DNA from 3 places in the Oceanobacillus sp. MO10714A genome. Region 1 is predicted to be linked to each of the others. Evidence: predicted binding sites of a transcription regulator. Region 1 holds the regulator's gene; each other region holds the start of a gene.
The links. Region 1 encodes Rex, which represses fermentation and respiration genes when NADH is low (regulators of the CRP and FNR family bind a similar motif). Its sites were predicted from a motif close to TTGTGAAATATTTCACAA; they were not measured.

Region 1 (8,291 bases):
TTATTTTTTTAGAGATTATTAAAAAGTCCAGTGAAAATGACACTTCGCATATCTAAGTTGGCTAAGGCTGTTTTTAGTCGGCCTTCCTCTCATTCATTTCTTGCGCGTCGGAAGTTCGTGGCGGTGCGCACCATTTATTCTTGCGCTTTTCTAAACAGCTCCTCCACTTCGGAAAACTTTTCCTCATAGGTTTCTTGATTAATATCATACAAATCAAAGTAGATATCCCCTTGTTCATCTGAAATATCTAAATAGCTTTTCCTAAATTCCTTGCTAAAATCAAGATAAATATGTTGTTCTAATATTCCTTCTTCATGAAGATATTTTAATGTATATTTTAAATTCTCACTTTGTCTGTACGTTTTTTCTTTTTGAAAACTTATAATTGGGTATTTTTCAGAAAATTTATCGAAAGCATCAAGAATTGCAGTTTCAAATTGTTGGCTCAGATTGTCTGAGATAAGCTTTTTTCCACCTTTTTGAATACCAGAATAAATAAAGTTAGTTAGTAAATTTTGTATCATAGGATTCGTCATTAATTCTAACACTTTAATCACACTCTCTTATATTAATATTTAATGACATTTTATCTTACATTCTTTAAATAATAATCTCAAATTTTTCCCTTACTCGCTTTTGCAATCATCTATTATTATTCAATTATCCATTAGCAGGATATATATGGGTTAGTGTTCTAAATCTTTGTAATGGTGCAGCATTCTCAAGTAGTGCATATTGAAGCTCATTACGTAGAGAGAAAAGAAGATTAATTAAAATAGAATGACTTTATGCATAGATTGACAAGAGTATAAAATTCCTCATTCACTAAGACATACGTATGCCTCTTTTCTTGACATGGCCACAATTGACTTGGAAGAAACTATGGATAGATTTGGTCATACTCCAGAAAGTAACAACAAGAAATATTTATCTCGCGTTACAAAGCAATAGAAAAAAGAGGCTTCTCAAAAGTTTGATCAACTTATGAGAAGCCTACTACTTTAATGTATCGAATGTTAGCCAATCATTCTCATTTAACTCAAAAACCCTTATATATCAAGATGTTAGACGGCTATCACATCATGCCGCCCATTCCACCCATACCGCCCATATCAGGCATTCCGCCGCCAGCGTTTTCTTCTGGCTGGTCAGCAACTACAGCTTCAGTAGTCAAGAACATAGCTGCTACAGATGCTGCGTTTTGTAGTGCAGAACGTGTAACTTTTGCAGGGTCTACGATACCAGCTTCAATCATGTTTACCCAGTCGTTTGTAGCTGCGTTGAAGCCGATGCCGTTTTCTTCGCCTTTCAAGCGCTCAACGACGATGGAGCCTTCAAGACCTGCGTTGTCTGCGATTTGACGAACTGGTTCTTCGATTGCGCGAAGTACGATATTAACACCAGTTGCTTCGTCACCTTCAAGCTCTAGTTCGTTAACTTTCTTGTAAACTTCAAGAAGTGCAGTACCTCCACCAGCAACAATTCCTTCTTCTACTGCTGCACGTGTAGAGTTCAGTGCGTCTTCGATACGAAGTTTACGTTCTTTCAATTCTGTTTCAGTTGCAGCTCCTACTTTAATTACTGCAACACCGCCTGCTAATTTCGCAAGACGCTCTTGTAGTTTTTCTTTATCGAATTCAGAAGTAGTTTCTTCTACTTGTGCACGGATTTGTGCTACGCGGCCTGCGATTTGGTCTGGGCTGCCAGAACCTTCAACGATTGTTGTGTTTTCTTTTGTAACAACAACCTTAGCAGCGCGTCCAAGTTGTTCGATTGTAGTGCTCTTCAAGTCAAGTCCTAAATCTTCTGTAATTACTTCACCACCAGTTAGTATAGCGATGTCTTCAAGCATTGCTTTACGACGGTCACCGAATCCTGGTGCTTTAACCGCAACTGCGTTAAATGTTCCGCGAAGTTTGTTCACAACTAATGTTGCTAGTGCTTCACCTTCTACATCTTCTGCGATAAGAAGTAATGGCTTGCCTTGTTGAACAACTTCTTCAAGAACTGGTAGTACTTCTTGGATGTTACTGATTTTCTTATCTGTAATTAGGATATATGGATCTTCTAGAACTGCTTCCATTTTATCTTGGTCTGTTACCATGTACGGGGAAGCATATCCGCGGTCAAATTGCATACCTTCTACAACGTCAAGCTCTGTATTGAAACCTCTTGACTCTTCAATCGTGATCACGCCGTCTTTCCCAACGCGCTCCATCGATTCAGCAATTAGCTCTCCTACTTCTTCATCGTTAGCAGAAATTGCTGCAACTTGTGCGATAGACTCTTTGTTCTCTACAGACTTGGAAACATTTTTTAATTCTTCTACTGCTGCTTGAACAGCTTTTTCAATACCGCGGCGGATACCTACTGGGTTTGCACCAGAAGTTACGTTTTTCAGTCCTTCGCGGATCATTGCTTGTGCAAGAACTGTAGCTGTTGTTGTACCGTCCCCTGCTACATCGTTCGTTTTAGATGCTACTTCAGATACGAGCTGTGCACCCATGTTTTCGAATGCATCTTCCAGTTCGATTTCTTTTGCGATTGTTACACCGTCGTTCGTGATTAGAGGTGCACCGAATTTCTTATCTAATACAACGTTACGTCCTTTTGGTCCAAGGGTAACTTTCACTGCATCTGCTAATGTATCTACCCCACGAGCTATTGCACGACGTGCGTCTTCACTAAATTTAATATCTTTTGCCATGGTTACATTTCCTCCCTAAATTCTATTATTAAAGGTTGTTCAAAAAGTCCGGTAAAAATGACACTTTGAGAAAAAGAGGTTCTACTAAAACCGTCCACGTCCCGTGCTAGTGTCGGTGTTGCAAAACGAATCGCATACTTAGCCGACCTCGGTCCTTTTATCCTCCTTTTTGAACACTCTATTGATATATGTTTTAAGTTTCTTAAGTATAAGTTAATTGAGTTATGAAATAACAGCTAGAATATCACTTTCTCGTAGAATCAAATATTCTTTCCCGCCGTATTTCACTTCTGTTCCAGCAAACTTAGAGAAAATAATGCGGTCTCCTTCAGACACTTCCAGTGCAATCTTTTCACCACTGTCTGTTACACGGCCAGAACCTACTGCTACTACATTACCTTCTTGTGGTTTTTCCTGTGCAGAGTCTGGAAGTACAATTCCGCTTGCTGTTGTTTCTTCTTGCTCTACAAGTTCGATAACAACACGATCTCCTAATGGTTTAATCATCTAGAACTCCTCCTTGATTCTAAAGTTTTTATATTTTTGTTAGCACTCACTTCGCTCGAGTGCTAACTCCAATTATTATAATAAGTAATAAGTCAAAAAAATGCAAGCGATGTATGTTTAATTTTTGTGATTTTCTATTTTTAACTGGAAAAGGAGCTGGAAATAGATATTAATAAGGATTTGAACATATAATTGGGTAAAGATAAGAATGTAATGGGACAAATGCTCTGACCCCATGTCCCGATTTATGTTAAAATACATTTATGTGAATTTATCACGGATTAACGGTCTGTAATAGCCCCACTTCTAAACATGAGGGAAACCCGATATGTGAAGGTGGGGGATAAACAGTCCGTAAATCCCTGATTCTGTTCAACCAACATTCAGGGGGTAAAGAACGCCCACTGAATGAAGTTTCACTTTATATAGAAGGAGTCGTTGGGTTTGCCGAAAAGATATTGGTATGTGATTGTGACGTATTTGGTTATGCAGTTTTCCGCCCTTCCGGTAGCGTTGTATATGGAATTATATTTCCCCGAAAGTTATTCACAAAATATGATTTATTGGTCGATTTTTAGTTTTACTGCTGGACTGCTCGTTACGTTATGGCTAATGAGGCCAGACATGAAAATGCCAGCACACCGGGATGCTTCCCCCGTTTCTTCCGTTATCCTTTGGTCCATATTTGGGGTGTTTCTAGCCTTCTTTGCTCAAACAATTGCAGCAATGATTGAAATCTTTATTTTCGGCATCCCAGCAGGATCGGAGAACACAATGGGGATTATGGAATATGCCCGGGCAAATATGCTCTTCATTTTGATTCCAGCAATTATTGCGCCAATCCTTGAAGAGATCATTTTTAGAAAGATTATTTTCGGTAGTCTCTATAAGCGCATGAACTTCTTTTTCGCCGCTATACTATCAGCACTCGTCTTTGCTGCTTTTCATGTAGACTTTTCCCATCTTCTTATGTATACAGCAATGGGACTCGTATTTGCTTTCCTTTATGTAAAAACAAAACGGATTATCGTTCCGATTATCGTCCATGCAGGGATGAACTCTTACGTTGTTTATAAGCAGTATAACTTAACACCAGAAGAAATCCAAAAAATGATTGATCAGCTTGAACAGTTGCAGACAATTTTGTTGAGCTGGGTATGAAAAAAAGCGGGATCCTGACGGACTATTCAAACGTCATCTCCCGCTTTTTTATTATATTTCATTTAACATCGTAATGATTTCATCCGTATCTTCAATCATTTCTTCCATTACCGTATAGCGTACAAGATATAAGTCCTCATCTTTAACGAAAATGCGGCCGATTTCTTCTTGATTTGGTTCTTTTGCATCCCCATCTACACGGAATTGGTACATGACTTCACTTTCCGTTGCATAGAGACGTTCAAAATCAAATTCTCCTGTTGTCATATCTTGTAAGCTTAGCTCCAGCACATCAATGAAATTCGCAAGCCCGCTTCGTTCATTACCATCTTCATAATAATCATAGGTGATGATTGCACTGTAATTCCCTAAGGTTTCCGCAACCGGAATGTATTCAGCGGTTGCTTCCCCTTCCGCTTCATCATAACCGGCAAGCATCCATTCTTCCTCATCAAAAGGAGTAGGAAGACTAGAAATTACTTCCACATAATCTCCAGTCATCTCAACCTCTTCTCTTTCCTCAGGCAGTGGATTGACTTCGAAGATTTCCGACTCATAAATTTTCCATTTACCGTCGTCTGGACGAAGAATATGTTCTCCTCTTGTTTCGTTGTTCTCGAAGTCGCCTGAATCTTTTTCAATCGTACGTTGTGTATAGTGGACGACAGCTTCATCCTCAGATTGTTCTTTCATCTCAAGATCTGCCAACTCGATATCCAATGAATACTCAAAGAACTCAGTGATCGTCTCCTTTGTTGATTCATAAGCAGGAGATTCCCCGTGAATTGTCTCCATATAACCGTCCAAGTCCTTTGCCATCAACGCTTCAACATTATCCTCAAGGACAGCAAAAAATACATCCTCCCCTGCTTCAACCTCTTGCTCTGATTCCGTTTCTTTCTCCTCTGTATTATTCGAGCAAGCTGCTAAAAACAGACAGGAGAGTAAAAGCAATACTCCTGTCCATATTTTACGATTCAACACGTTTTCCCACGCCCCTACTATTTTCTCCCGTTTCACTATCTTTCTTGTTTCTTTATCACGTATTAACGGTCTGTAATACCCCCACCTCTAAACATGAGGGAAGCCCAATATGTAAAGGGGATAAACAGTCCGTAAATACCTGATTCTGTTCAACTAACATTCAGTGGGAGGTAAGGAATTCCCCACTGAATAAAGTTTCACTTTATGTGTGCTCTATTTTGATTGCAATGGATAATGCTTCAAAAAGTAAACAAGTGCCTGTAGTTCAATCGCTAAATCGATATGATGAACGCGCACATCTTCCGGTACTGTAATACGAACAGGTGTGAAGTTCAAGATTCCTTCAATCCCTGCTTTAACTAATTTTTCTGTAATAACATCAGCTTCCGATACAGGTACAGTGAGGATCGCGACAGAGATTCCCTCAATTCTCTCCATCATTTCATCTATCCCGTAAACTGGAACACCCCCGACAATTTGACCGATTTTCTCTTCATCACTATCGAAGGCCATTTTGATTTGGATATTATTATTTTTCGTAAAGTTATAATTTAAAAAGGCGGTACCTAGATTACCGACACCGATTAAAGCAACCTCTGTCGTTTCATGTTGGTCGAGTGTACTGCGGAAAAATCCGAGCAAGTATTCGACATTATAGCCGTAACCTTTCTTTCCTAAAGCGCCGAAGTATGAAAAGTCACGACGGATTGTAGCGGAGTCAACTTTGATTGCTTCTGATAGTTCCTTTGAAGAAACCCGTTTTTTCCCTTGTCGATTCAGATTATTTAAATAGCGATAATATAACGGAAGCCGCTTTGCTGTTGCTTGTGGTATTTTGTTTTGTCTCATATCTGTTCCTCATTTCATTAATAACGATAATAATAGTTATACTTATGTCTATTCTACCAGAAAACGAGCGAAATGTCGTGATTATTTTCACATATAATTTCCTTCTTCTGCTTTTTGCGTTACAATACATATAATGGGGTGAATGTATGATTTTAATGCAAATGAATGGACTTTCGAAATCCTTTGGTTCGGAAACCATTTTATCAAATGTAAAACTTGAAATTAAAGATCTTGATCGAATAGCAATTGTTGGGAGAAACGGGGCTGGGAAATCTACTTTATTAAAAATAATGGCCGGCGAACTTTCTTATGATACCGGGGAACTTATTAAGCCGAAAGAACTTACTATCGGCTACCTTTCACAACATATGGAATTAAAATCCGGCAAGACAATCTGGAATGAGCTTGTCACCGTATTCGACCATTTAAAACAACAAGAAGAGAATTTACGGAAGATAGAAGAGAAATTGCAAGATACTGAGAAGCTTTCAAATGATGAATATCAAAGTTTACTATCAGAGTATGATCGCCTGCAGCACGCTTACGAGACCGGTGGCGGCTATACGTATGAAGCTGAGATTAAGGCAGTATTGAATGGACTCAATTTCCAGGACTATGATTACCATACAATGATTAGTGAACTTAGTGGCGGCCAAAAAACAAGGCTCGCTCTCGGCAAGCTGCTCCTGCAAAAGCCACAACTCCTGCTTCTTGATGAACCGACCAACCATTTAGATATTGAAACATTAGGCTGGCTCGAATCCTATTTAAGCGGGTATCCAGGAGCAGTTGTCATTGTTTCCCATGATCGCTACTTCCTTGATAAAACCGTATCCCTCGTCTATGAAATTTCAAGACATGAGACGAAGAAATATCACGGGACATATAGTAAATTTCTCGAACAAAAAGCAGCCGACTACGAACGGGAACGGAAAGAATTTGAAAAGCAGCAAACAGAAATTAAACGGATGGAAGATTTCGTCCAACGTAATATCGCCCGTGCCTCTACTACGAAACGGGCGCAAAGCAGACGGAAACAGCTTGAACGAATGGAACGGGTGAACAGACCGCTTGGAGACGAGGCTTCTATGTCCTTCTCTTTCGATATAGAAAGAAGAAGTGGAAATGATGTCTTGAAAATAGAAGACCTTTCCCTCCGCTATCCGGATGAAGATGAATATACCTTCAAGCAAGCAAACCTCCGCCTCACCCGCGGCGAACGGGTTGTCCTTATTGGACCGAACGGGGTTGGTAAAACGAGTTTACTTAAGATTCTTATCGGCAAGCTCCAGGCAACGAACGGGTCCTTTGAACTGGGGACAAATGTGAAAATCGGCTACTATGATCAGGAACAGGCGAATCTTTCCTCCAATAAAACAGTCCTGCAGGAATTATGGGATGAATACCCGCTTGTAATGGAAAAAGATATCCGCACGGTACTAGGCAATTTCTTATTTAGTGGAGATGACGTTTTAAAAACGGTCGATCAGTTAAGTGGTGGAGAGAAAGCGAGGCTCGCCCTGGCAAAACTAATGATGCAAAAGGCTAACCTGCTTATACTTGATGAGCCGACAAACCATCTGGACATCGACAGTAAGGAAGTGCTGGAAGCAGCATTAATGGACTATCCTGGTACAATCCTCTTTGTTTCCCATGACCGTTATTTCATTAATCGCATTACAGACCAAGTCGCGAAAATGAGCAAGAACGGGATTAAAGTATACCTAGGGGACTATGATTACTATCTTGAAAAAATAGAAGAAGAAAAAGAGTTCATTAAACTTTCCAAGGAAAAAACGGACAAGCCAAAGATCGATAACAGACGCAGGAGCTTTCAGGAAGAAAAACAGCTGCAAAGTGAGAACAGAAGAAAAGAAAGAAAAATAGCCCAGCTTGAAGTAGCAATTGAAGAAAAAGAATTGGATATCGCAAGGCTCGAGGAGGAAATGACGAAACCTGAAGTCTTCCAAGATCATGAAAAAGCATTAGAATTAACGAAAAAAGTTGATGGGATGAATCAAGAATTGGAAAAACTAATGGAAGAATGGGCCAATTTACAAGATGGATAGAAACTGGAGGTTGG
Region 2 (8,291 bases), on a different contig from region 1:
TCGCTGTAAACACCGAATTTCAATTGCTGGCCAAAGGATTGGTAGAAGCGTTCATAAGCTTCCCGGTCATTATTCAGCACTTGTTTCAGTTGCTGCTTGATTCGTTTATTAATGTTTTTGGCAATTGTTCTTAACTGGCGATCATGCTGAAGCATTTCCCGCGAAATATTTAAAGAAAGATCCTCGGAATCTACTAATCCTTTCACAAAACCGAAATAGTCCGGCAGCAGCTCTGGACTTTTCTCCATAATAAGTACGCCGTTCGAATAAAGCTCCAATCCTTTTTCATATTCCTTCGTATAGTAGTTATATGGTGCGCTCTCCGGGATATAAAGAATCGCATCATAACGGACCGCACCATCAACGGAAAGATGGATATGTTTTAACGGTTTATCGAAACCATAATGCTTCTCCCGATAGAAGTTTTCATAATCCTCGTCGGTAAGCTCACTCTTATTCTTCTTCCAGATTGGGATCATTGTATTCAAGGTTTCTTCCGTAATGACGTCTTCATATTCGTCTTCCGTGCCTTCTTTCAGCTTACTTTCCGTCACGTCCATTTTTATTGGATAACGGATAAAGTCGGAGTATTTCTTCACGATTTGTTTGAGTCGGTATTCTTCTAGGAATTCATCGTAATTCTCTTCTTCCTCATTTTCTTTGATTTTGAGGATAATTTTAGTGCCTACTTCGGCTTTTTCTGCCGGTTCAATCGTGTACCCTTCAGGCCCAGTTGATTCCCATTTATAAGCTTCTTCACTATCAACAGAGCGACTGATGACGGTTACTTTTTCCGCAACCATGAAGGCCGCATAGAAGCCGACACCGAATTGCCCAATGATGTCATGGCCGTCTTTAATTTCATTCTCTTCCTTAAATTGATGGGAGCCGCTTTTTGCGATGATACCGAGGTTGCTCTCCATCTCTTCTTTTGTCATCCCGATTCCTGTGTCGGTTATGGTTAATGTTCGTGTATCTTTGTTCGGGTCAAGTTTGATAAAATAACTGTCTTTATCAAACGTGAGATTGTCATCTGTAAGTGCCCGGTAGTATAGTTTGTCGATTGCATCGCTCGCATTGGAAATCAATTCTCTTAGGAAAACTTCACGCTGCGAATAGATGGAGTTAATCACCATATCTAGTAGTTTCTTTGATTCCGCTTGAAATTCTCTTCTTTCCATCGTCTCTCTCCTCTTTCGTTAAAAAGTAAGAAGCAATATATACTAATCCATCTATTTTAATACCATATCCTTTCAATGAAGTCAATCAACTTGGGTCTCTGCAAGCTTCCTGAATTCACGGTATACTAGGGGTACAAGTAAGGAGGAATGACATGCTTAAGAATTGGTTGGAGCAGTCTGATTATACGGTCGTATTTACCGGAGCGGGGATGTCGACAGAAAGTGGCCTCCCGGATTTTCGGTCAGCAAATAAGGGGTTATGGACGAAGAAAGACCCCGCGCAGCTTGCAAGTACCGATGCACTCAACAATAATGTGGAAGAGTTTATTGCATTTTACCGGGAGCGTGTACTCGGAGTGAAGGAATATGGACCACATAAAGGACATTCGATCCTTGCCAATTGGGAGCGTTCCGGCAAAGTGAAGTCGATTATTACACAAAATGTCGATGGATTCCATCAACTTGCAGGCAGTAAGCAAGTCGCAGAGCTTCATGGTACCTTGCAGAAGTTGCATTGTGAATCATGCGGGCGCCAGTACGGTAGTGAGAAGTATGTGAAAGAGGCATTTTACTGTGAGGAATGTAATGGTGTGTTACGGCCTTCGATTGTTTTATTCGGGGAAAGTCTACCAGTCGATGACTTTGAATTTGCACTACAGGAAACAGAAAAAGCAGATTTGTTCATTGTGCTTGGCTCTTCCCTCACCGTTACGCCGGCGAACCAGTTTCCAATGCTTGCGAAAGAAAATGGTGCGAGATTGGTCATTGTTAATGCAGAAGATACCCCGCTTGATCGGTCCGCCGATTTGATTATTCAAGATAAGAAAATTGGTGAGCTTTTGCAAGAACTGGATGAGAATCTATAAGAAAAAATAAAACAGACGTGGTAGCTCCCTCTCCTTATGAGGGTAGATACCACGTCTTTCATTTCTATTTTCCGGTTTTTCTCGCCCTCTTCTACTAGCTAGACACCTTTAAATGCTTTTCTATAAACATCAGCCAGTTCTGTGACGAGAGGTAACTTCGGATTTGCTGTTGTACATTGATCTTCAAAAGCTTTATCAGCTAAATGATCCACTTTTGCTTCAAATTCTTTCTGGGTGACCCCATTTTCTTCAATACTCATCGGGATATCCAATTCTTTTGCCAGTTTAATAATGGCTTGTACCAGATTTTCCACCCCTTCTTCGGTGGTAGCAGCTTGTAAGCCAATCGCTTTGGCAATCTCCGCATAACGCTTATCTGCAATAAAATGTTCATATTTAGGGAATGAGACAAATTTCGTCGGCTTCGTTGCATTATATCGAATGACATGAGGTAACAAAATAGTATTAGCACGGCCATGAGCAATGTTAAATTCACCGCCCAGTTTATGTGCCAAACTATGGTTTATCCCTAAGAACGCATTGGTAAATGCCATTCCCGCAATGGTCGAGGCATTATGCACCTTTTCACGGGCCTTCTCATTTGATCCATCATGATAGGCTTGCGGTAAATATTCAAAGATAAGCTGAATAGCCTTGATTGCCAACCCATCTGTAAAGTCGTTAGCCATATTGGATACATAAGCTTCAATCGCATGGGTTAAGACGTCCATTCCGGTGTCAGCTGTAACTGTTTTCGGTACACTCATTACAAATTGCGGGTCAATGATTGCTACATCCGGTGTCAGCTCATAGTCAGCCAGCGGATACTTTATATTATTCTCTTTATCTGTGATGACTGAAAAAGATGTGACTTCGGCTCCAGTCCCAGAGGTTGTTGGAATCCCGACAAATTGCGCCCGTTTTCCGAGTTGCGGGTATTTATAAGCACGTTTACGGATATCCATGAATTTCTGTTTCAAACCGTTAAAGTCTGTTTCAGGATATTCATAGAATAGCCACATCGATTTAGCGGCGTCCATGGGTGAACCACCACCAAGAGCAATAATGACATCCGGCTCAAATTCTCTCATCTCCGCCGCACCCCGCATGACGGTTTCTTTAGAAGGATCAGGCTCAACGTCTGAAATAATTCTACAATGGACATAATCTGGACGTTTTCTTAAGTAATATAAGACCTTATCAACGTATCCCAATTTGACCATCATCGGATCCGTTACAATGATAGCCCTTGAGATATTCGGCATCTTCTCAAGATATTGAACGGCATTTTTTTCAAAATATATTTTTGGTGGAACTTTAAACCATTGCATATTAACACTTCTTTTCGCCAATTTTTTGACGTTATATAAATGAACAGAGCTCACATTGCTAGACACAGAATTTCCGCCGTATGAACCGCACCCAAGGGTCAGTGACGGGGTATACGCATTATATATATCGCCAATTGCCCCTTGAGATGATGGCTGATTAACAATCAAGCGTCCAGCTTTCATCCGCTGACTGAATTCATCGATGACCTTCTGATCTTCAGAATGGATCACAGCAGAGTGACCAAGTCCACCAAATTCAAGCATTTCCTCACACCGTCTGAGTCCCATTTCTGTATTGTTTGCTTTATAACAGGCAAGCACGGGACTGAGCTTTTCCCGTGACAGTGGATAATCGGGACCCACTCCGGTTAATTCAGCGACCAATATCTTTGTGTTTTCCGGAACAGTGACTCCTGCCATTTTCGCAATAGTAGCTGCACTCATTCCAACTATCGCCGGATTAACAGAAGCCGTATTTTCATCAATGACCAGTTTTTCGACTTTTACCTTTTCTGTGGCATTTAAAAAGTAACAGTTCTGAGCAATCATCTCTTGTTTCACTTTTTCATAGATTGGCTCATCGATAATTACAGCTTGTTCGGAAGCACAAATCATGCCATTATCAAAAGTTTTAGATAAAATGAGATCATTGACTGCTCGTTTGATATACGCTGTTTTTTCTATATAACAAGGGACGTTACCTGGTCCGACACCTAGGGCTGGTTTTCCGGAACTGTAAGCGGATTTCACCATACCAGATCCACCTGTGGCTAAAATGAGCGCGATGCCCTCATGTTTCATGAGTGCTTGCGTTTTTTCCACAGCCGGTTGGTCAATCCACTGAATGCAGTGTTCAGGTGCACCGGCTTTCACAGCAGCTTCATATAGGACTTGGGCTGCCTTAGCACTTGATTTTTGTGCCCCAGGGTGAAAAGCAAAGATAATCGGATTACCCGTTTTAATAGAGATAATGGATTTAAACATTGTCGTAGAAGTCGGATTCGTGATAGGAGTAATTCCAGCAATGACTCCAATAGGTTCCGCAATTTCAACGATACCTTCCATTTCATTTTCATTCATGACCCCTATTGTCCGTTCATATTTAATGTTGTGGTAAATATATTCCGTCGAAAACATGTTTTTAATAATTTTGTCCTCGTAAACACCGCGTTTTGTTTCTTCTATAGCTAACTTGGCCAATTCCATATGTTTGTCCAAGCCCGCTAAAGCCATTTCTTTAATAATGTTGTTAATTTGGGCTTGATCCAGCATTTTCATTTCCTTTAATGCCTTATTCCCATTAACGACCAGGGTATCAATGCTCTCACCCGCTGATTTAACTTGTTTCTTTTCAAGTGTTTTTGTAGTCATGGTAAATCCTCCTCATCTTATATTGTGAAACATTGAGCATGTTGTTTTAAAAAAATATAGCCTATTGCTATCCAACTAAATATCATGTGAGGCTGAGAAAATAATGTCTGTTAATTAACCGTTAAACTCACCTCGCTTCTTTGTGAACCGTTGATCATATTATTGCGTAATAAGATTTCTATCTCTTTCAAATTGATCATACCACCTGTAAACGCTTCCTGTTTCGGCAGATTATGACAAATCGGTGAAGTTATTCTATACTATATTCAATGCACATATTTTTTTAACAAAACTCTCTTTTTTCACTGTATACTCATTTATACCTTCCTGTTTATGCCTTACAAAGGATTTCTTTATATGGCTCTAGCCTTGTTTCCTTTACAATATCTTTTTTAACTCTGAGAAACTCTTCTGTCCATTCGTGATTATGAGGTACCAGTCTAACTTCATTTCTTTTTAAACCTAATCTCATTAAGATATTCTCCCTTCTCCTAATCCATAAATAGAAACTCCCGCGGGATTCTTCGGTGCTGAATTCCAAGTTACTCACATCTTCCATGGTTTTCGCCGATAATCTCAGGCTCAACTTCTCTTTATCCTCAACAAGGGGTGTAATTGACAAGGCGGCAGGATTCACTTTATCCCGGTGTAACCGTCCGTAAAACTCCCACCTCAAAGCTTTAGGTCATTCAAGAAAGTTTCAACAGCTAGCAACTAACGGCTTGCTGGGCGCGCGAATATATAAAAAGAGGTGGGGACAGCTTATATCCTCACCTCTTTTAATCTTTATGCCATCCACTTAGGTGGTGTATTTTTATCCCAGTAAATTTCACCGAGGTTGTGATGCTCTCTGAAGTCATCGTTTTGAAGATGATAGTGGAAGTTGAAATAGTAACCTTCTAATGGTCGATTGTCACGACGGACGTGGAACTGGACGACATCTTCTTCCGTACGATAATCGGTTACGTGAAAGATTCGCTCACCGTAGCCCTTTGCTGGTTGTTCCGTAATTCCATAATAACGAACCGCCTCATCCCCTGCTTCAGCAGCTAACTCTTCCAGTACAGACTCCATTTTCGGCAAAATTACCGCAGAAAACTCATCCTCCACTTGTTCAGCAATACGCGGACCAAATTTCAGCATGCTTTGAATTTTCGCCTGTTCTTGTAACTCCCGTAAATAATCCGGTTCTGTTTCGACTTCAAGCATTGTTTCATAGCTTTCGAACGTCGCTTCACTTGCCCGGACTTCAGTCGCTTGATCGAATTCTGCTTTTGAGGAGAAAGTATCTTTATTATCTTCTGCTTCAATTTCCAATAACGAAGTCGGCGTGTACATTCCGAGTGTTGCAATCGCAATCAATGCAACGAGCGCTTTTTTCATCCACAACTTCATGGCCATCACTTCCCAATCATTTCCTTACTATAAGTTTAACATGTTATGGGCAGATGTCTATTGGGAAAATGGTTTATTTCGTTAACTTTCTATTAATTTTCTGGGACAAAGGCGTAAGCGTCCGTTTAGCAACATACAAACTGGAGCACTCCGGAATGAGATAAAGGAAACACAACGAACGCAGTGAGTTGATGTTGACTTATCGATTGGAGGAGTGTGAAGTTTGATAGTTGCTGGGCGCTGGAGCCGGACGTGGCTAGCCCTGGATACCTAAGTTATCACAGCATTTTTATTTTATAGTTTCCTATTCTGGGACAAATGCTCTGACCCTCTGTCCCTACACATTCTCACTTTTTGGGCATAGGATATTGGAGCGAAATGTAAGAGGGGGAGTTTTTGTGATTATTCACGTTGTGGAGCCGGGGGATAATTTGTATGGGTTACATGAACGATATGGGGTAAGTATGACGGAGTTATTGCGGGTGAACGATTTGCCGGATCCGGAACGGCTTGTTGTTGGTCTGGCGTTACTTATTCCGATTAAGGGAACGTGGCATACGGTAAAGGCTGGAGAAAGCTTGTGGAGTATTGCTGCTAATTTTGGATTGGCTTTAAATCAAGTATTACAGGCAAACCCCGGGGTCAATCCCGAGGCGCTCATGCCAGGACAAAGAATATTTATTCCGCTTGCACGTCACAATGTAGCGCCTGGCGAGACACTTGCAAGCATTGCGAATCAGTACGGAGTATCGGTCTATGCACTCGCTCAGGAGAACGCCCTTACGATAACCGAGCCTATCTTTACTGGGCAAACGCTCTTTATTCCACGGGGGAAACCAATTATTGATGTCAATGCATATTCCTACCAGCAAGATGCAGCAGGTGCCCAGTCAATCCGTGAAGTTGGGGAACTGCTGACATTTGCGAGCCCGTTTGCCTATCAGGTTCAAGCGGACGGAAGCTTGGAGCCTTTTCCAGATGAACAGATGATTGCCGCAAGTTATGAAGAGAATGTTTTGCCAATGATGTCGATCTTAAATTTCACTTCAGAAGAAACCGGTTCATCGCTCACCCATACGATTCTGACGAGTAACCAGCTAATGGATACGTTATTGACAAACATCCTCAATGTAATGAACGAAAAAGGCTATCGAGGGTTAAATATTGATTTTGAAAATGTATTACCCGAAGATCGGGAGCGTTTCAATAACTTTATACAATTGGCCGTCAACCGCCTCCATCCTGAAGGGTATTTCGTTTCGACTGCGGTAGCCCCGAAAACAAGCGCTGACCAACCTGGATTATTGTATGAAGCCCATGATTATGCAGCCCATGGAAGAATTGCCGATTTCGTTATCTTAATGACATATGAATGGGGATACCGGCTCGGTCCGCCTCAAGCGATTTCACCACTAAACCAGATGCGGCGGGTTGTAGAATATGCCCTAACCGAAATGCCCGCAGAGAAAATATTCCTTGGTTTCCAGATTTACGCGCGGGACTGGAAGTTGCCTCATGTTCAAGGTCAAGCCGCCCAAACATTCAGCCCTCAAAGGGCAGTGGAACTCGCTACCAAGTATAATGCAGAAATTCATTTTGATAGAGTTGCCGCTTCTCCGTTCTTTCGCTACACGGATGAAGAAGGTGTAGATCATGAAGTATGGTTTGAAGATGCGAGAAGTGCTCAAGCCAAGTTTGATTTGGCAAAAGAGTTCAATCTTGGCGGGATCAGTTATTGGGCACTCGGCTACCCTTTCCCACAAAACTGGGAATTGCTGCGGGATAACTTTACGGTGAGGAAGAGAATCTGAAAGCGCAAAGGCGGATTCGCGGGCGCCTGGGACTGCGATTACTCGTCCTACCAAAAGATCTTCTAGTTACTCGTCGTATTGCAAGCTTTCTGGGTGGAGAAACTCTCCTCGCAAAGCTGCAAGAAGATTACCCTTAGGAGCTTACTCAAGAAGGAATTAAATTAGGCAATGCTTGAGCGCAGAGCGGACGTGGCTAGCCCAGGATACCTAAGTTATTACAGCATTTTAATTTATAGTTTCTTATCCAACGAGGAAAGGACAGCTTGATGGGCTGTCCTTAGTCATTTCCGTTATAATTTTCCGTTCGGTTGATGAATTCTTCGGCAGCACTGTAGC
Region 3 (8,291 bases), on a different contig from region 1:
AAGTCCATGCTCACACAGGCTGAGATGCTTGTAGTGTTCGTGCTTGACGAAACGATAAGTCAAGGTAGCCAATTTGGTTAACGGCAGGAGAAATTCCTAAGTCTAACGATAAGGAAGACACTCCTTGAAAGTGCCACAGAGACGGAGCTGGATTGGAAACAATTCAGGTGGAACGAGGTAAACCCCACGAGTGAGCAACCCAAACTTTGGTAGGGGCACTCTTGATTAGGGAATTGAACCGAAAGAGGGACAGACATTTGTCTGTAGATAGATGATTACACCCAATGTACGAGGTTAAAGACCGCCGTTTGCAGTACAGCGGGACAGAACATGGCTTATCGAGTATTCAACGGTCTTCCATAAAAAATGATAAAACCTATTTCAGCTACATTTTGTAGCTGAAATAGGTTTTTTATTTACTTTGATATGGTACACTAAAAATAATCTGTAAATGAAGGGAATTATCATGTATGCAAAAGGTGAAATTACTTGCAACAGCAGCGATGGGACTTGAATCAATTGTCGCAATGGAAGTTAAGCAATTAGGCTATGAAGTAGAAGTAGATAATGGAAAAGTGATCTTTGAAGCTCCTATTTCTGCAATCCCGCGCTGTAATTTATGGTTGCGTACAGCAGACCGTGTGAAAATTATCGTAGGTGAATTTGAAGCCAAAACATTTGATGAATTATTCGAGGGAACGAAGGCATTAAATTGGGAGAATTATATTGCAGAGGATGGACAATTTCCTGTAAGTGGCAAATCCGTTAAATCAACGTTATATAGTGTTCCAGACTGTCAAGCAATCGTGAAGAAAGCAATTGCAGAGCGATTGAAATTGAAATATGGCATGGTCTCTAAAATGCCGGAAACAGGAGCATTATTTAAAGTAGAAATTTCCCTGTTGAATGATGTGGCGACATTAACATTAGACACTTCTGGAGCAGGTCTTCATAAACGCGGTTACCGGGTTGGACAAGGGGAAGCTCCCTTAAAAGAAACACTTGCTGCAGCCCTCGTTTTATTAACGAACTGGAAGCCGGATGAGCCGTTTATCGATCCGTTCTGTGGCTCGGGAACCATTCCAATTGAGGCAGCCCTTATCGGACAGAATATCGCACCAGGTTTTAACCGGGAATTTGTTTCAGAAAAATGGTCATGGATTAGAAGCAAGTTTTGGGATGAAGCTTTAATAGAAGCTGAAGATCTTGCCAACTATGATCAGCCTTTAGATATAACAGGTTCTGACATCAGTCATAAGATGATCCAAGCAGCAAGTGAAAACGCAATTGAAGCGGGGCTAAGCGATCTTGTAACATGGAAACAAATGCAAGTAGCAGATCTGTCTATACAGAAGGAAAATGGATATTTGGTAAGTAACCCGCCGTATGGTGAACGGCTAAATGAGCGGGATGAAGTCATTCAGATGTATAATGACCTTGGTCAAGTGATGAGGAACTATCCATCCTGGAGTGTCTATATCATTACAGCATTTGAGACATTTGAAAAACAATATGGTCAGCAGGCAACGAAGAAGAGAAAGTTATTCAATGGTTTTATCCAAACGAATTATTATCAATATTTTGGTAAAAAAGTAAAGGGGGAATAAATGATGACTAAAAGCAATTTGGAAAAAGATTTTCTGGCATACTTACAAGAAATTGATGCTTATCATGAATTAATTTCACTCGCCCATTGGGATTTACGGACGAAAATACCAAAAAAAGGTGTTGAATCCCGTTCAAAAGCAATTGGAATTCTTTCTGCTAAAGTTCATGAGATGCAGACATCTGATAAAATGAAACAATTCATTGACGAACTAAAGAACAAGACGGATGATGAAGTCATTCAAAAAGCAGTTGAAGAATGTGAATTGGATTATGAACGGAACCATAAGATTCCTCAAGCCGAGTACAAGGAATATGTCACTTTACAAGGACAAGCTGAAGCAGCATGGCAAGAAGCCAGGGAGAAAGCTGATTTCCAATTATTCCAGCCCTATTTGGAAAAGTTAGTGGAATTCAATAAAAGGTTCGCGAATTATTGGGGATACGAAGGCCATATTTATGATGCTCTATTAGATCAATATGAGCCAGGCATGACCGTAAAAACGCTCGATGAAGTATTCCCAGCACTACGTGAATCCTTAACTCAGTTACGGGAAAAAGTGAATAATAGTAAGGCTAATGTTGATTCGTCCATTGTACTTGGTTATTTTCCAAAAGAACAACAACGTAACTTTGCAATTGATGTATTAAAGCAGATGAACTATGACTTTGAAGCGGGAAGATTAGATGATACGATTCATCCGTTTGAAATTACATTAAATCTGCACGATGTTCGGATTACAACGAGATACGACGAAAATGATTTCCGCATGGCAGTGTTTGGAATTATTCACGAAGGTGGTCATGCTTTATACGAGCAAAATATCCATCCACAGCTTGCCCACACACCACTTGCCACCGGAACATCCATGGGCATTCACGAGTCGCAATCATTATTCTGGGAAAACTTGATCGGCAGAAGCGATGGATTTTGGAAGGCAAACTATGAGAAGTTTAAATCCTTCGCACCGGATTTTTTCAAAGAGTTGGATGTTGATGAATTTTACCGAGCGATCAATGAAGTAAAACCGACATTAATCAGAATTGAAGCAGATGAGCTTACGTATGCACTCCATATTATGGTTCGTTATGAACTGGAGAAAGCGTTGATTAATGGAGAAATCGAAGTGAAAGATCTTCCTGTCTTATGGAATGAGAAAATGGTTGATTATCTTGGTATTGAGCCCGCGAATGATGGAGAAGGGGTGTTACAAGATATCCATTGGTCGAGTGGAGATTTCGGCTACTTCCCGTCTTATGCTTTAGGGTATATGTATGCTGCGCAATTTTACAATACGTTGAACCAGCAGATGGATGTAGATTCGATTGTGCAGTCTGGCGATTTGTCTCCGATTACGAATTGGCTGAAAGAAAATATTCATCAATATGGCAAAATGAAAAAGCCCTTGGAGCTGCTACAGGACATCACCAATGAATCTTTAAACCCGACACATTTAGTTAATTACCTAACAGAAAAATACAGCCGGATATATAATTTCTAATTGCATGGGAAACTATCACGAGCGTTGTATTAAATTATGAACGAAAAGTCAAGCATAGCTCGGAATTATTACTAGAGCTGCCAAAAAGGACAAAGATTCGTTTAATGAATCTTTGTCCTCTTATGTTGATTAGCTATTTCCAATTGGCCAATCGAATGGTGCTGAACCTGGAGGTGCATTTTGAATGACATCCATTATCGGAACTGTATATGCAAAGAGAATCAATACAAGCGTAATGGCAATCCACAACTTCCAGTTCTCTGTCCATCTTGGCGTTGGTTCTGCATTGTCTTCTTCCTGAGCAATCGGGAATTCTTCTTCTCCTTTTGGAGAGAAGAAAATCATTTTAACGAAAATGTATACCATTAATACGATCGCAATGAAAAGAATCGTACCACCGACTGCTTGAGCCATCTGATATGCTCCCCATTCTGTAGCCTGTGCCGTCCCCCCGTAATCGGAGTAGGCGGAACGACGCGGTCCACCAATTAAACCTTGGATATGCATAGATATTGACATAATCAGCATTCCGACTGTCCAAAGGATCGTTTGAATAATTCCGAGACGGTTCACTGATTTTGTTAACTTACGTCCCGTCAAGTGGGGGATGAGCCAATAAGCAATCCCGAAAAATGTTAACACTACTGTCGTTGCTGCTGTTAAATGGAAATGTCCTGTAACCCAAATCGTATTATGAACAAGTGTGTTTATTTGATAAGAAGCATTAACAATTCCACCGGCTCCACCTGGGATAAATGCGAGCATTCCGATAAATGGTGCGAGGAATCTTACATCACTCCATGGCAAATGTTTGAGCCAGCCGAACAATCCCCCGTATCCTTTTTTGCGACCCGTAATTTCAAACGTCGCAAACATGGAGAAGGCAGTCATCAAGCTTGGGATGACAACCATAAATGTCAAGATGACTTGAATAAACTTCCATGTTGAGTCCAGTCCTGGTTCTGTCAGCTGATGGTGCAGACCAACTGGGATAGAGAAGAACAAGAATAGAATAAATGAAAATCTTGCTAGTGTATCACTGAAAATTTTCCCTCCGATAATCTTCGGAATAATTGCATACCAAGCCATATATGCCGGCAATAACCAAAAATAAACAAGCGGGTGACCGAAATACCAGAATAAGGTACGGCTTAGTAATACATTAATTGTGTTCTTATAACCAAGTGACCAAGGTATAAATTGAACGAGCATTGCTGTAGCAACTCCAAGTGTTGCAATCAACCACATAAGCATATTAATGACAACCATAAAGGCAAGCAGTGGTGATTTTTCATCTGGATGTTTTTTCTTCCACAAATAGAACTGACGGAAATTGACGAATGCGTTAATCCAACTGCCGACAACTACAAGTGTGATCCCGGTATAAAATGCAGGATGCGCTTGCAGTGGAGCATAGAAGGTATAAAGTACGTTAGCTTTACCTACTAAGATGGTGATTGCAGCTATAACCATACCAATTGTCATGACGGCAAAGCCAATCCACGCCCAGTTCAATTGTTTCTTAGAATATCCTACTGTTTTACCCATTAGGGCATTTTGGAAACCAATAATGAAAAAAGTTGTAAGTACTAGGCCTAGAATAACGCCATGAACAGTTAGGATCGTGTAATAATTAATTCCCCAAGGCAATTCAAAGTTACCGGAACGGACAAGTACTTGTAATAATCCCATTAATCCACCAATAAATAAGGAAATAAATGCGACATACATATAGGACATGACAAGTCTGCGTTCATTTTTCGATAAACGAAGCTCCATTGTTCCTTTATTACTGAAAACGTTAGATTGTTTAGCTGGTGCTGTTGCTGTTTCCATTACTCAACGACCTCCATTGTCCCAAACATCATATGATGACCGACACCACAGTACTCATTACATACGAGTGTGTATTCTCCTGGGTTATCAAGCTGTACTTCCAAAGCACTTACATAACCGGGCTCAACCATCATGTTGATATTCGTTCCAGCGAAATTTAGACCGTGAACGACATCTGGACTCGTAGCCTGGACGAGCACTTTCGAACCAGCAGGTATTTCGATATGACTTATCGGTGCGCCTGATTCATCTGTACCGAGATTATAATTGAAAGCAGAGGCAACCACATTTAACACGTATCTGCCTTCATCGACCTTGGTCAAGCCAAGATTTTCTTCATGGAAAGCTTCATTCATCTCCAAATTTTCAGGATCAATCAACTCACCATGGCTTTGTGGGTGTGTCCCTAGATAAAAGGCTCCGAAACCTAAAATTAATAAGAATGCGATAAGGCCAATTATCCCAAGCCCAAGCCAATACTTTTCATACTTGTGTAAATGCATCTGTATCACTCCCTTTTTTTATCTGGAAAGGTATAGCATCAATACTCCAAACCAAGTTACTAAGATAACAACTCCTAAAACAGAAACGGAGATAAGCGTTCCTTTTAGATTTGGTTCACTTTCTGGACTGGATTTCAACTGCTTTCTCTTTTCAGTATTCATTCCTTCACCCCTCCTAGAAGTTTGATGTGCTGCTATTTTCATCATACACAAAATGAAAATAGAATTTATCCCTTCCAGATACTTTTCACAATATGTTCAATACTTCGCATACTCTTTGAAATAACGATTTTACTAACCTTTTAGTTATAAAAGTATTTGAACGTTGTGTGAAGTTTAGCTAATAGACTACTCGAATTTAGAAAAGTCTAAAAAGTGAGGATAAAAAAGAATCCTGAGGATTTTCAGGATTCCGGAAAACAAAAAAAGCAGTATTCTGTTACGAATACTGCTTAGGAATTTTTTATAATTTTGTTACGTTAGCTGCTTGAGGGCCGCGTTCGCCTTCAACGATTTCAAAGGAAACTTCTTGACCTTCCTCTAACGTTTTGAAACCTTCTTCTTGGATTGCTGAATAATGTACGAAGACGTCATTTCCTTCTTCCAGCTGAATAAATCCAAACCCTTTTTCTGCGTTGAACCATTTTACTACTCCGTTTTGCATGTAAACTCCTCCTAAAACCTTTCACGTAAAACGTGGTTATAATACAAAGTAGAGGCCAAAAAACATTAAAAGAGACAGCTTTCTAGAGAGTAGGATTACAATTACACCCACTTCTTTGGAAGCTGTCTTGTGTTTAATGAATCCGTACTTCTGCTTTGTTGAACCTATGATAACTCATTTAATTAGACTAGTCAAGAAATTTACAGTATTTTTTTCTGAATCTTTTTAAATATTAGTTTGTCGGAAAAACGAATGAATCAAATGCATTCCTATACAAAATAAAGTAATATAGAAAAAAGGGGGTAGAGGATGGACGAAATCCAACAGCAGCAATTAAACGAAATTCGTGAATTTACATATCAGTTATTCCATAATGATCCAACAGGACATGATTATGAACATATGCGACGTGTTGCTTTAATGGCAAAGAAAATCGCAAAAGAAGAAGGCCGTGACCCTTTCTTATGTGAGGCTGCCGGATGGCTTCATGATGTTGGGGACCGTAAACTCTTCTCAGACCCAGACCAAGCGATTAATGAAATGAATATATTTTTAGATCATATCTCCATCCATAATCAAGCGAAACATGATATCAATCATGTTATTTCAACTATTTCTTTTAAAGAGGGAAAAACACCTGCTACTTGGACTGGGAAGATTGTACAAGATGCTGACCGGCTGGACGCTATCGGAGCAATTGGGATTGCACGGACTTTCCAGTATGGTGGAGCGAACAATCAATTGATCTATAAACAGGGTAATCCGCATACTTCCATCCAACATTTTTATGATAAATTATTGAAAATAAAAGATAAGCTCCATACTTCTTACGCAAAACAGATTGCAATGGAACGCCATCGCTGGATGCTTTTATTTCTAGATCAGTTTCATAAAGAGTGGGGAACAGATAAATAGATGGGAGAAAGAAGGGGAATATTAACAATGGGAGGGTATCGACATGGTACAAGGAGAACAGGCATATCTGGATTTATGCCGTTTAATTTTAGAAAATGGAAATAAGAAAGCGGACCGGACGGGAACAGGTACATACTCTGTTTTCGGTCACCAAATGCGCTTTGATTTAAGTGAAGGCTTTCCATTACTTACAACGAAGAAAGTAAACTTTAATCTGATTGCTTCTGAGCTGCTTTGGTTTATTAAAGGGGATACGAATATCCGTTACCTTTTAGAAAACAATAATAATATTTGGAATGAATGGGCTTTTGAAAAGTGGGTGGAGAGTGACGATTATGATGGGCCGGATATGACGGATTTCGGTCATCGTAGTTTACAGGATGAGGCCTTTAATTTAGAATACAAAAAACAAATGGAAACTTTCAAGGAAAAAATTTTAACCGACGATGCGTTTGCAAGTAAATACGGTGATTTAGGATTTGTCTACGGTAAGCAGTGGCGTCACTGGGAAACAAAATCAGGAGAAGCGATTGACCAGCTGAAGGATGTCATTGACTCGATCCGCAATAATCCCGATTCACGCAGACATATCGTGTCCGCATGGAACCCGGAAGACATTCCATTCATGGCCTTACCACCATGTCACACACTATTCCAGTTTTATGTAGCAGACGGCAAATTGTCGTGCCAATTATACCAGCGCAGTGGAGACACATTCCTAGGTGTACCATTTAATATCGCTAGTTATGCGCTCTTGACGCATTTGATTGCCCATGAATGCGATTTGGAAGTAGGAGAATTCGTCCATACGATTGGAGATGCTCATATTTATTCCAACCATCTGGAACAAGTGAAGACTCAACTCAAAAGGGAGGTACGTCCGTTACCGAAATTGAAATTGAATACGGACAAGCAATCGGTATTTGATTTTGAACTATCCGATTTTGAATTAATTGACTATAATCCGCATCCAGCTATTAGAGCTCCGATTGCTGTATAGAAAGGGGGAGTTAACGATGATTTCCTTACTCGTAGCAATGGACCGTAATCATGTAATTGGGTCCGACAATGATTTACCTTGGCATTTGCCGGATGATCTACGTTATTTCAAAGAAACAACGACAGGTCACACGATCATTATGGGGAGAAAAACATTTGAATCGATTGGACGCGTCTTACCGAATCGGAAGCATGTTGTCCTTACAAGAGGGAACTATGAATTTCCAGAAGAAGTCGAAGTGATCCGTGACTTGGAACCAATCAAAA

Region 2: a site for Rex is predicted at 4,772-4,789, ahead of adhE (bifunctional acetaldehyde-CoA/alcohol dehydrogenase). Genes of this name have one in related genera too.
Region 3: a site for Rex is predicted at 5,701-5,718, ahead of SPD53_RS02280 (cytochrome c oxidase subunit 2A). Genes of this name have one in related genera too.

The regions. Positions count from the first base shown of each region.
Region 1 covers NZ_JAXHDC010000039.1:7,040-15,330, reverse strand. The annotation lists gene SPD53_RS15445 (hypothetical protein) at 135-536, opposite strand; gene groL (chaperonin GroEL) at 1,076-2,707, opposite strand; gene groES (co-chaperone GroES) at 2,930-3,214, opposite strand; gene SPD53_RS15430 (CPBP family intramembrane glutamic endopeptidase) at 3,659-4,375, shown strand; gene SPD53_RS15425 (hypothetical protein) at 4,427-5,395, opposite strand; gene SPD53_RS15420 (redox-sensing transcriptional repressor Rex) at 5,573-6,208, opposite strand; gene SPD53_RS15415 (ABC-F family ATP-binding cassette domain-containing protein) at 6,355-8,277, shown strand.
Region 2 covers NZ_JAXHDC010000003.1:195,774-204,064, forward strand. The annotation lists gene htpG (molecular chaperone HtpG) at 1-1,181, opposite strand, end outside; gene SPD53_RS04685 (NAD-dependent protein deacylase) at 1,334-2,047, shown strand; gene adhE (bifunctional acetaldehyde-CoA/alcohol dehydrogenase) at 2,146-4,749, opposite strand; gene SPD53_RS04695 (hypothetical protein) at 5,081-5,425, opposite strand; gene SPD53_RS04700 (YpjP family protein) at 5,536-6,144, opposite strand; gene SPD53_RS04705 (LysM peptidoglycan-binding domain-containing protein) at 6,543-7,955, shown strand; gene hprK (HPr(Ser) kinase/phosphatase) at 8,233-8,291, opposite strand, start outside.
Region 3 covers NZ_JAXHDC010000001.1:398,989-407,279, forward strand. The annotation lists RNA gene rnpB (RNase P RNA component class B) at 1-343, shown strand, start outside; gene SPD53_RS02260 (THUMP domain-containing class I SAM-dependent RNA methyltransferase) at 471-1,607, shown strand; gene SPD53_RS02265 (carboxypeptidase M32) at 1,608-3,107, shown strand; gene SPD53_RS02270 (b(o/a)3-type cytochrome-c oxidase subunit 1) at 3,237-4,886, opposite strand; gene SPD53_RS02275 (cytochrome B5) at 4,943-5,446, opposite strand; gene SPD53_RS02280 (cytochrome c oxidase subunit 2A) at 5,465-5,608, opposite strand; gene SPD53_RS02285 (cold-shock protein) at 5,910-6,110, opposite strand; gene SPD53_RS02290 (HD domain-containing protein) at 6,420-7,025, shown strand; gene SPD53_RS02295 (thymidylate synthase) at 7,069-8,025, shown strand; gene SPD53_RS02300 (dihydrofolate reductase) at 8,042-8,291, shown strand, end outside.